One region of the Absiella sp. AM29-15 genome, then DNA from elsewhere that is predicted to be linked to it. Evidence: a T-box and tRNA genes for the amino acid it is inferred to sense, from the RefSeq annotation. Region 1 holds a T-box; the other holds one or more tRNA genes.
The links. The T-box of region 1 lies ahead of serS (serine--tRNA ligase). A T-box ahead of a tRNA ligase gene usually reads a tRNA of that ligase, here a tRNA-Ser.
Positions count from the first base shown of each region.

Region 2: it has a tRNA-Ser gene. The T-box ahead of serS (serine--tRNA ligase) is inferred to sense a tRNA for this amino acid. The anticodon was not compared.

Region 1 covers NZ_QVFL01000001.1:344,472-350,687, forward strand. Annotated here, with positions in the region: gene gyrB (DNA topoisomerase (ATP-hydrolyzing) subunit B) at 1-433, shown strand, start outside; gene gyrA (DNA gyrase subunit A) at 449-2,980, shown strand; T-box leader at 2,989-3,198, shown strand; gene serS (serine--tRNA ligase) at 3,238-4,524, shown strand; RNA gene ffs (signal recognition particle sRNA small type) at 5,706-5,803, shown strand; gene tadA (tRNA adenosine(34) deaminase TadA) at 5,818-6,216, shown strand, end outside.
Region 2 covers NZ_QVFL01000010.1:25,406-31,621, reverse strand. Annotated here, with positions in the region: gene radC (RadC family protein) at 1-475, opposite strand, end outside; gene DW761_RS11130 (SPOR domain-containing protein) at 472-876, opposite strand; gene DW761_RS11125 (HAMP domain-containing histidine kinase) at 1,054-1,659, shown strand; gene DW761_RS11120 (PHP domain-containing protein) at 1,695-2,450, opposite strand; gene DW761_RS11115 (DegV family protein) at 2,463-3,302, opposite strand; tRNA gene DW761_RS11110 (tRNA-Ser) at 3,468-3,555, opposite strand; tRNA gene DW761_RS11105 (tRNA-His) at 4,040-4,115, shown strand; gene DW761_RS11100 (aspartyl beta-hydroxylase) at 4,312-4,635, shown strand; gene DW761_RS11095 (ABC1 kinase family protein) at 4,625-6,216, shown strand, end outside.

The DNA of each region.
Region 1 (6,216 bases):
TTATCACAAAATCATTATCATGACCGATGCCGATGTCGATGGCGCACATATTTGTACATTGATGTTAACGTTCTTCTATCGTTTCTTACGCCCAATCATTGAGGGTGGATATGTATATATCGCAATGCCTCCATTGTTTAAATTACAAAAGGGCACGAAGGTCGAATATGTATATACAGAATCTGAACGTGATGAAAAACTTGCGGCAATGGGTGATAATGTTGGTATCCAACGATATAAAGGTTTAGGAGAAATGAATCCTGAGCAGTTATGGGAAACAACTATGGACCCAGCGTTCCGTACATTGAAACAGGTAAATATTGAAGATGCAATCAAAGCAGATGAAGTATTTGAAATGTTGATGGGCGAAGACGTAGAACCTAGACGTCAGTTTATTCAGGAAAATGCAGAATATGCAAATCTGGATATTTAAGGAGGGAATGATTAGATGGATATAAACAAGGATAGATTATTACAGGTTGATATATATGAAACGATGCGTTCCTCCTTTCTGGACTATTCTATGTCCGTTATTGTCGATCGTGCGTTGCCAGATGTACGTGATGGATTAAAACCAGTACATCGTCGTATCTTATATGCGATGAATGATATGGGAATTGTGGCAAGTAAGCCATTTAAGAAATCAGCACGTATTGTCGGTGAAGTTATTGGTAAGTATCACCCTCATGGTGATACTGCTGTATATGATGCAATGGTTCGTATGGCACAGGATTTCAGTTATCGTTATATGTTGGTGCAAGGTCATGGTAACTTTGGATCTATGGATGGCGATGGCGCTGCGGCTATGCGTTATACGGAAGCACGTATGAGTAAAATCGCAATGGAAATGATGAAGGATATCAATAAAAATACAGTTGATTTTCGACCTAACTATGATCAGGAAGAAATGGAACCAGTTGTTTTACCTTCACGTTTTCCAAACTTATTAGTAAATGGTGCAGTTGGTATTGCGGTAGGTATGGCAACCAATATACCACCACATAACCTAAATGAAACCATTGATGCGGCACTTGCGATTATGGATAATCCAGAAATTACAGTGATGGATTTAATGGAAAATTATATTCAGGGACCAGACTTTCCAACAGGTGGTATCATCCTAGGAAGAGCTGGCATTAAACAGGCTTATGAAACAGGTAGAGGAACCGTTGTTGTACGTGCGAAAACGCATGTGGAGGAAATGGATAACGGTAAACACCGTATTGTCGTTACTGAAGTTCCTTATCAGGTAAATAAAGCAAATTTAATTGAAAAAATCGCCAATTTGGTAAGAGATAAACAAATCGAAGGTATCACGTACCTTAACGATGAATCTAACCGTGAAGGTGTGCGTATCGTCATTGAATTAAGAAAAGATGTACAAAGCGATGTTGTATTAAATCAGCTGTTCCGTTTGACTTCTTTACAGACATCCTTTGGATGTAATATGTTGTCACTGGTGCCAAAAGGCAATCAGAGTGCTCCTAAGCAAATGGGCTTAAAAGAGATGTTGCAGCATTATATTGACCATCAGATTGACGTCACCATACGTCGTACACAGTTTGAATTGAAAAAAGCAGAAGATCGCGCACACATCTTAGAAGGTTTACGTATTGCGTTAGATCATATTGATGAAATTATACATATTATCCGTTCTTCAGCGAATGAAGCTACCGCTCGTACAGAGTTGATGGAACGCTTTGATTTAAGTGAAATTCAGGCCAATGCAATTCTTGAAATGAGACTTCGTCGATTGACAGGTTTGGAACGTGATAAGATTGAAAATGAATATCAGGAATTATTGATTCAGATTGCGGATTTAAAAGATATCCTGGCAAATCATTCCAGAGTTGTTCAGATTATCCGCGATGAATTAACAGAAGTAAAAAATCGTTTTGGTGATGAACGTCGTACAGAAATCAGTGAAGCTGACTTCGATATGCAGGATGAAGATTTAATTCCAGTGGAAGATGTTGTTATCACGATGACGACAAATGGATACATCAAACGTATGCCAACGGATACTTATCGTACACAAAATCGTGGCGGTCGTGGTGTCAAAGGTATGGCAGTCAATGAAGATGATGTTGTGGATATGTTGATTACAATGTCTACACATGATTATCTATTGATGTTCACAAATATTGGTAAAGTATATCGTATTAAGGGATATCAGATTCCAAATGCTTCAAGAACCGCAAAAGGTTTGCCAATCGTAAATCTGTTGAACCTAGATAAAGAAGAAAAAGTTTGTACATTAGTACCTGTGAAACGTGAATCAGAATCAGCTTATTTATTCTTTGTCACAAAGAATGGTTTAATCAAACGTACGCCAATGGAAGAATTTGATTCTATACGTCAAAATGGTAAAATTGCTATTTCTTTACGTGATGGTGATGAACTTGTAGGCGTAAAAGAAACAACAGGTGATGATGAAATCATCATTGCTGGTTCTAATGGCAAGGCAGTTCGTTTCAATGAAAATGATACACGCCCTATGGGTAGAACCGCAAGTGGTGTCAAAGGCTTCAATACAGATGGAAGCATCGTTGTTGGTGTAGCAACCAATCGTGATGGTACACATCTATTGGCAGTAAGTGAAAACGGTTATGGTAAACGTACACCAATTAGTGAATATCGTTTGACAACACGTGGCGCAAAAGGTGTTAAGACAATCAATGTCACTGAGAAAACAGGAAATCTGGTTTCTGTACGTGCAGTAAATGGCGATGAAGATGTCATGATTATCACAAATGCTGGTATTATTATCCGTATTTCTGTCGATAATATTGGTGTTTACAGTCGTAATACACAAGGTGTTCGATTGATTCATGTCGGTGATGATGAATCTGTTTCTAAAGTCGCAATCGTTGAGGCAGAAGCAGAGGAAGAAGAAGTAGAAACATCAGAAAATGTTGTAGAAAACAACGAAACTTCTGTGAGCGAACAAGAAGTCATTGACAATGAAAACAAAGAATGATATAAAATAAACAAACGTTGATAAGGATAAGTAATAAATACATTCAGGCATAGAGAGATAACGGTTGGTGTAAGTTATCGCTGAAGATTTATGAAATCAACCTTGGAGTGAACAGGTGAATAAAGTAATCTGTTTCGGTAGCACCGTTATCGCTTTGAGATATTTGATTCTTAGGAATCAAATAAAAAAGGGTGGCAACACGAGGTATCGTCCCTTTAGGACAATACCTCTTTTTTATTTATATGGAGGTATAGAATATGTTAGATATGAAGTTTCTACGCAAAAATCCTGAACTTGTGAAAGAAAACATTCGTAAAAAGTTCCAGGACCACAAGATTGAACTGGTTGATAAAGTCATCGAATTAGATAAGGAAAATCGTGCCTTAAAACAAAAAGGTGATGATTTAAGAAACCAGCGTAACAAATTAAGTAAACAAATCGGCGCATTGATGGGTCAGGGTAAAAAAGAAGAAGCTGAACAGGTAAAAGCTCAGGTTCAGGCAATGGCTGATGAAATGAAAACTACAGAAGAAAAGGAAACTGAATTAAGTACTGAAATCAAACAGATCATGATGCAGATTCCTAATATGATTGATCCTAGTGTTCCTATTGGAAAAGATGATAGTGAAAATGTTGAACTTGAAAAATTCGGTGAACCTGTTGTTCCTGATTTTGAAATTCCTTATCACACAGAAATTATGGAAGCCTTTGAAGGCATTGACTTAGACAGTGCTAGAAAAGTTGCTGGTAATGGTTTCTATTATTTAATGGGAGATATCGCAAGACTACATTCTGCTGTTATCTCTTACGCAAGAGATTTTATGATCAATAGAGGATTTACTTATGTTGTTCCTCCATTCATGATTAGAAGTGATGTTGTAACTGGTGTTATGAGCTTCGCGGAAATGGAAGGTATGATGTATAAAATTGAAGGTGAAGATTTATACTTGATTGGTACTTCTGAACACTCTATGATTGGTAAATTTATTGATACGATTTTAGATGAAAAGAAGCTGCCTTATACGTATACAAGTTATTCTCCATGTTTCCGTAAAGAAAAAGGTGCACACGGTATTGAAGAACGTGGTGTTTACCGTATTCACCAGTTTGAAAAACAGGAAATGATTGTTGTATGTAAACCAGAAGAAAGTGCAGAATGGTTTGTGAAACTGTATATGAATACAGTAGATTTATTCAGAAGCTTAGATATCCCTGTTAGAGCGTTAGAATGCTGTTCAGGTGACCTAGCAGACCTGAAATGTAAATCTGTGGATGTAGAGGCTTGGAGTCCACGTCAGAAAAAATACTTTGAAGTTGGTAGCTGTTCTAATCTAACTGATGCGCAGGCAAGAAGACTTGGTATTCGTGTAAAAGGTGAGAATGGAAAATATTTCGCTCATACATTAAATAATACAGTTGTTGCGCCACCTAGAATGTTAATTGCTTTCTTGGAAAATAACTTAAACGCTGATGGCTCAGTGAATATTCCAGAAGTATTAAGACCATACATGGGTGGCACTGAAAAATTAGTTCCTAAGAAATAAATCATTTAAAGAATCCTAAAGTTTGGATACTCAAACAAAAAGGATTCTTTTTTAGTTTCACGTGAAACATAATTAATATAATCATTTAATGATTAAAAAAACTATTTTATATATCTTGAAAAATTTAAAAAATGATAAGTGTTTTGATTGAGTTAAATAGCTGATATTTTTCTGAAATTCTTTGGTGCTTTGATTTTATGACAAAATAACGGCTTGAAATAATACGTATATTAATTTATAAAATACACTATTATTATAATATAAATTAAAATTTAATAATATATGAATGGCATTTGTGATATGCAATGAAATTTACTTTTACGAGTATTTATCTTATTTAATTTAATAGATTTTAGTAAGTAAATGTTTCACGTGAAACAAATTTATTGGGATTAATAAAAAATCATGAAATAGTATTAGCGATTAATTAAGTGTATTATGATTTTGATGAATGAACATACTGTGGATATTCTATTATAAGTAAAATTCTATAAATAACATTATTGATTTTTTAACATGAAGAAAAAGTAAAAAAATTTTTTTGATATTAGTCGATAAATTATACTTTTTATAACCATAGAATACAATCATCTTTATAGAATTTTCATATTCTAGTTTATGATAGAAAAAACATTTATCTTTCTATCATATTTCAATTTGAATAAAAAAAGATAACCTAATAATCAAAAGTATACTTATAGAAAAATATGGTATCATTTGAAATGTTATAATTATATAGATCTTTTTATATGAGTAATTTAATTATAAATCAAAATTTTATTATGTTGAAAAATCATCAATTTAATTTTTAAAATCATTGTTAAATATAGAGTTGATCTAAAAAACTTTTATTGATTTAATGAATTATTTAACTGAATGGAAAAGTTGAGCATTTGTGATTTTGAAAACAATAAAAACATCAAAAAGCATAAAAAAACGAAAAAAACAAGGCTGAAATATTTAATATATTATAATATAAATTTACCGATGGATATTGGATATTTAGATAATTAATAATACATTTTGTGTTCTTTTGATTTGCATTGAAATATAAAAAGCAAGATAACTACGCATCTCGTTGCAACAAAAAAAACGAAAAAATTGTTTCACGTGAAACAATAAAAAAGCCAGGTTGTATTATCCATAAAAAGTGGTTGAAATTTACTTAATCTGTGTTATAATATAAAAGCTACTACAATGATACACACTGAATTAGGTCAGGTCGGGAACGAAGCAGCCTTAAGGTGGCTCTGTCATGTGTGGTAGCACTTTTTTATTTCTGAGGTAAAAACTATGAATGAAAAGTATATGAGAGAAGCAATCAAACTTGCAAAAAAAGCTGAAGAAAAAGATGAAGTGCCTATTGGCTGTGTCATTGTGAAAAATGATAAAATTATTGCAAGAGGATATAATTTAAGAGAGAGTAAACAACAATCTATTGCTCATGCAGAAATTATGGCAATTCAAAAAGCTTGTAAAAAAGTTGGCAGTTGGCGTTTAGAAGATTGTGAATTATATGTTACATTAGAACCATGTTCCATGTGTACTGGCGCTATTTTACAGTCAAGAATAAACAAAGTCATATATGGTGCGAAAGATCCTAAAGGTGGATGCATTGAGAGCTGTATTAAACTATATGAATATAAAGGGTTTAACCATTATCCAAAAACAACTGGTGGTATATTAGAAGAA
Region 2 (6,216 bases), on a different contig from region 1:
TATAGATTTCTCTTGGATGTACACTTGCTGATGTCATAGAGCCTTTAAACATCGTACGATAACTAACAATCTGGTTATGATGATTCAAAAAGAGTACCAGAAAATGCTCCTGTTTCATAAAACCTATTTGCTGATTCAGCCAGTCCACAATATCCTTGGGACTATTAATACAATGCATCTGTTTGACTTTATCAAAAGCAATGCGTCTGCCAAGTTCAAAAGCTGCCTGTAGCTCCAATGCTTTTGCCTGTGCTATCCCATCAATTTCCATCAAATCATTTAATTGTGCTACATCTAACTCTCCTAAATGTTCCATTTTTGCCAGTACTTCATCAGCGACTTCTAGTGCCGAGCGTGTCTTACTGCCACTTCGTAATAATATTGCCACAAGCTCCCGGTTGTTAAGTGCCTCAATACCATCTTGTAATGCATGTTCTCTGGGACGTTGTTCCTTATTCATATCTTTTACTTTCATTCCGCAATCCTTTCCAGTACCTCCTGGTATTTCTTTTCATCAATCAGTTTTGCCACTTCATTGCTTTCGATATCAGCTGTTTTCTGAATATAATTGATCCCCAGAGATTTTAGTTTATCCTGGCCATTTTTGGTATCATCGATATTGGTAGAAATATAACAGACGATTGCTGTTACATCTTTTTGTTTCCACGTATAGGAAACAATACCCTGGTCTTTTAATTTTTTCTGCATTTTCTTTAAGGTATCCTCTTGTTTATATAAACCTACCTGATTCATATATAATGTCTTATGTAGGATATCCTCATTTTGTGTGGTATAAGAAAACAAAAGATAATAAAATCCAGTAAACAATATAGAGAAAACAAGTGCTGAAATAATAATCATACGTTTCTGATTCATTGTACACCTCCCATATCAATTTATGTAATCGACGCAATGGGCATACCTGATTCGACAAGAAAGGATAAAACACCTCCTCATATATATACATACGTTTTTTTGATGTGAAATTCCTAAAAAATTTTGAATTTTTTTAAATTAATGATAAAATAAAGAAAAAATGGAGGTAAAAGACTCGTGAATATAAAAAAATTATTGGCAATCGCTGGTTTGGTACTGATGCCAGTCACCTTGCAGGGATGTACATCAAACAGTATTACACCAACAGAAACCGTCAAAGAATTCCTGGATGGCTATCATGATCGTGACAATACGAAAATCGCAGCCAACAGTACATGGAAAGATTACGATGCCACTGCCCTTGAACTGCGTGATGAAGATTATATGGAAGATGTTGATCAACAGCTGCAGAAAAAAGTATATGATATGATGCTTGATTTCTCTCATAAGGAAGAAAAAGAAACCATTGATGAGGATAAAGCCAGTGTAGAAGTTACACTGACCATGTATGATTTTTCAGCCGTTATAGATAAAGGTATGAAGGAAGCTGCCAAAAAAGCTGATGAATTAAGTAAAAAAAGTGATGTAGATGATAAAGAAATTCAGAAACAGATCTTAACTGTTTTATTTGACAATATGGCAAAAGCTTCCAAAGATAAAACAATTCATGTCACTGTTGACTTAGTAAAAGAGCATGGCGATTGGAAGGTAAGTGACAACAATACTGCATTAACGGATGCCTTGCTGCAAAATACACAATCTATCCAAAATATAGCAAAATAAATGTGCGAAATTAATTGTTTTCGCACATTTTTTTCTTATTCAAATTTTCCAACTTCTTCTGCACTTCTTGCATGACTTACACGTTTGACTTCTACACCCTGCTGTTCACACATGGCAAGAAACGCTTTGCTTAAACCTTTATCCACATGATGAAAACGATAATCAATGCTGGCATCATCTTCTACATAGATATGATTTTTCGCTAACAACGTTGCCATTTTGTGATATGTATGATCCATCTTAAAAGGGCATTTCACATTCATCAGCTTGATATTATCAAAACCGGCAATACCATCGAATAGATGGGATGTCAGCATCGCATTCATCATTTCATAATAACGACGATACAAATAACCTGCGTTATATTTATCCCACATCATTTCACGAGAATGCTTTGGCCAGTCAAAGGCGATATTATCAAGAAAATGAATGCGTCCAATAAACACATCATAATCAAACGCTTCTTTAATACCAGCAATATAGCTTTCATGCTGTGTGAAGTAACATGCTTCTAATCCAAATTTTACATCAATGGGAAATTCTTTTTTTCGCATTTCTGTGATAAAATCCTGATACTCTTTTAATGAAGCTGTATTCACCTTTTGAAACCATGTCTTTTGATAAGGATATGTTGCACATACCTCACGATACATAGATTTCAATTCACGAAATTTATAAGTAGGCTCTAAAATCACGATTCCATCCAGTCCTTTAGAAACTGCCACATCAATATATGCTTTTAATGCTTTATAAGTAAATGGCTGTGGAAGCGCCACATGTGCATCTATCATGTTCATAACCTCTTAATATTTCAATTTCTTGATTCTGCCAAAACCAATCGTACCAGGTCCTGTATGGGACATGATAACTGCTTTGAACACATGCTGTTCCACAGGCTGTCCAGTTGCTTCTTCCAGCATTTCCTTTAATTCATCACTCATGGAACGATTATAGGCATCAATGATCATCCAGTCATATTCTTCAGGATTAATGCCCTCTGTAACGACACGAATACCTTCTTTATATGCTTTCTTCAGCGTACGTACTTTATCAACCAAATCAATTGCGCCATGATCTACTTTCAAAAGTGGCTGAATCTTCAACAAGCCTGCCAAAGCAGCTGCTGCTGGGGATATTCTTCCACCATTTTTTAAAGCAGTCAAGGTTTCTGGAATCAGAATCGCAAACATATTGGTTTCTTCCTCCAGTTTCTTTTTCACGGTTGCACAATCATAGCCTTTTTCAAACATAGCTCTTGCTGCCAGTAATTGTTTTACGATTGGATAGCAAGCATATTCACTATCCACAACAGTTACACGTCCATTGTATTGTTTCGCAAGTCCAATCGCTACATGACATGTACCAGATAAAGCTTTGCTTAATGGCAGATAAAAAACCTCATCATAAGTTTCCAACAGATGATCCCAGGTTTTCACAATATCGCCAATGACCGGCTGTGCAGTTTTTACTTGTTCTTCTTTATTTAATGCTTCAATGATATCCTGATCAAATATCGTTTCTTCTTCAATATATTCTTTTCCATTAATCGTAATCGGCATACGAATGACATGGATATCTAGTTCTTCTGCCTCTTGTTTTGTGATATCTGCGCTAGAATCACATAGTAAAGCGATGTTTTTCATATAATCACTCCTTGCTAGAAATTATAACAATTTTTCATCATAAATACAACCAAGTAAATGATGAACTTCCATTCATTTATGCGGTTTTTAAACGCGTAGTGACTTTCCTGCTCATCTCATGCATAAAAACAAAAAAACGTCTGTATATAGACGTTTGATTTTCTATGGCGGAGCGCATGAGATTCGAACTCACGGTAGCTTTCACTACGCCACCTTTCCAAGATGGTGCCTTAAACCGCTCGGCCAACGCTCCAAAATTACTTTATTCAAGTCACTTCTATAATTTTACAGATTTTAAAGCAATTGTCAATCTCTTTTTATATATTTCTTATCAAGAACCAATAAGAATTGTTTTTATACAATCTATAATGAAATTTCATTTATATATGTTTCTTCAATTCCTTATCTTAGCAAATTTCTATAATCAAAAAAATTAAAACTGTTTGATTGCAGTATTCATATTTTCCAAATTTTTAGTTTGCAAAATCGTATAAGTGATCATTTATCTTCATTCGCTGAAAGTTCTTTTTAAATCTTTGTAATCTGGATATATAACTGCCTATTCAATAATAACTTTTCATAATTTGTGTTGTATAAATATATATATCAGTTTACCAATTAAAACAAAAACTTTTAATTGATTAAAAAAAAATCAAATAAAAAAATAAAAAAATTTCAAAAAAGGGGTTTACAAAACGATGGGGATAGGTTATAATATGACTCGCTTACAACACATGGCGGATGTGGTGAAGTGGTTAACACAGCGGGTTGTGGTCCCGTCATGCGTGGGTTCGATCCCCATCGTCCGCCCCATATAAAAGTAAGCAACTGGCGAAGCCAGTTTTTTTTGTATATAGAAGATATATTTATAAAATATTCAAAAAGTTTTTGTTTTTTTTCATATCCATTAAATTCCTTTGTAAGATTAACTTGTGAAAGAATGTATTTTTACATTACTTTCTTGATGATTCGTGATAAAATATACATATATACAAAGGAGGAATCACACATGAATAATCTTGGTGATGAAATGAAGAAAATCATTCTTGCAGGTATCGGCGCTGCGGCAACAACGGCTGAAAAAAGCAAAGAGGTTGTTGATCAGCTGGTAAAGAAAGGTGAAATCACGGTTGAACAAGGCAAAGTCTTAAATGAAGAATTGAAACACAACATCAAAGAAAAGCTGAGAACACCGGCAAATGCTGATGAAATCAGCCGTGATTTAGAAAAAGTAAGCAAGGATGACCTTGCGAAACTGAAAGCGAAGATTGAAGAATTGGAAAAGGGAATGGATGAAGAAGAACCATCTGCTCCTGGCCAGGATGGCGAATAATCAAAACAGCACCCTGAGCAGTAAAAAACGGCTTGCCCAAATCATTGGTATTTTAAAAAAACATCATTTAACACGGGGCATTGATCCTGTAAAGTTTAGAGAAATATTAGAAGATCTGGGACCGACGTTTGTAAAGATTGGTCAGATCATGTCCAGTAGACAGGATATGTTCAGTGAACGTTATTGTAAGGAATTAGTCAAATTGCGCGATAATGTTGCCCCTATGCCCTTCTCTGTTGTTGAACAGGTGATAGAGGCAGAATATGGGGTAAGTCGTGCTGAGATATTTCCACAGATGGATCCAAAGCCGCTTGGGAGTGCTTCTATCGCACAAGTACATAAAGCAACATTAAAAGATGGCAGATCCATTGTCGCAAAAATACAGCGTCCTCATATCTATCAGATGATGGAACGTGATATCTCTTTGGTACGTCGTGCTGTAAAGATATTGCGTTTGAATGAAGTGCTGGGCAGTGTTGTTGACTTAAATATCGTATTGGATGAATTCTGGTATACCGCAAAACAGGAAATGGATTTCTTAAATGAAGCGCATTTTGCGATGAGGTTTGCGGATTTAAATGACAGCATTACATATATTGGATATCCTCAGATAGAAACTGATTATAGTACCAGCAAGGTACTCGTTATGGAGTATATTGATGGATATCAGATTGATAACTTTGAAGCATTAAAAGATAATGGATATGATTGTAAAGAAATAGCTGAAAAACTGGCAGAAAATTATATCAAGCAAATCGTAGATGATGGATTCTTCCATGCGGATCCACATATTGGCAATATTCGTATCCGTGATGGACAGATCGTATGGATTGATTTTGGTATGATGGGTACTTTGACAAGACAGGATAAGGACCTGATGAAAAAAGCCGTGATTGCGATTGCCAGCAGCAATGCACAGAAACTAGTGGATGTTATCTTGGTATTGGGTGTTCATGATGATCGCATTGATTATACTGGTCTGTATTGTGATATTGAAACCTTTATGAATAAATATATCAATCTGGATCTAAAGGATATCAATCTTGGATTTGCGATTCAGGAGGTATTTACCATTGCACATAAGCATCGTATTTCCATGCCAAAAGGCATCAGTATGCTGGCAAGAGGTCTAGTCACAATTGAAAGCACGATGACAGTATTAGATCCTGATATCAATATTATTACCATTGCCGCAAACCATGTCAGTGAGAATAAACTGAAACATATGGACTTAAAGAAAGAATTCGCTTCCACCAGTCAAAAGATTTTGGAAGCTGGAAACAATGGTATACAGATTCCTGTGCATTTGAATGAATTGATTCAGATGTGTTTAAAGGGCAGAATGAAAATCAATCTGGAGGTTATGGATTCTACAGTCCCTTTAAATACCATCAATCATATGGTGAATAAATTAACCGTAGGAATTGTATCAGCTGGTTTATTAATGGCCAGTTCCCTGTTATGTACAACAGAGATGACACCAAAGGTATTTGGCATTCCTGCCATCGGCTTTATCGGTTATGTGACTGCTTTATGTTTAGGATTCTGGTTATTGTTCAGTGTTATTAAAGAACATCACAA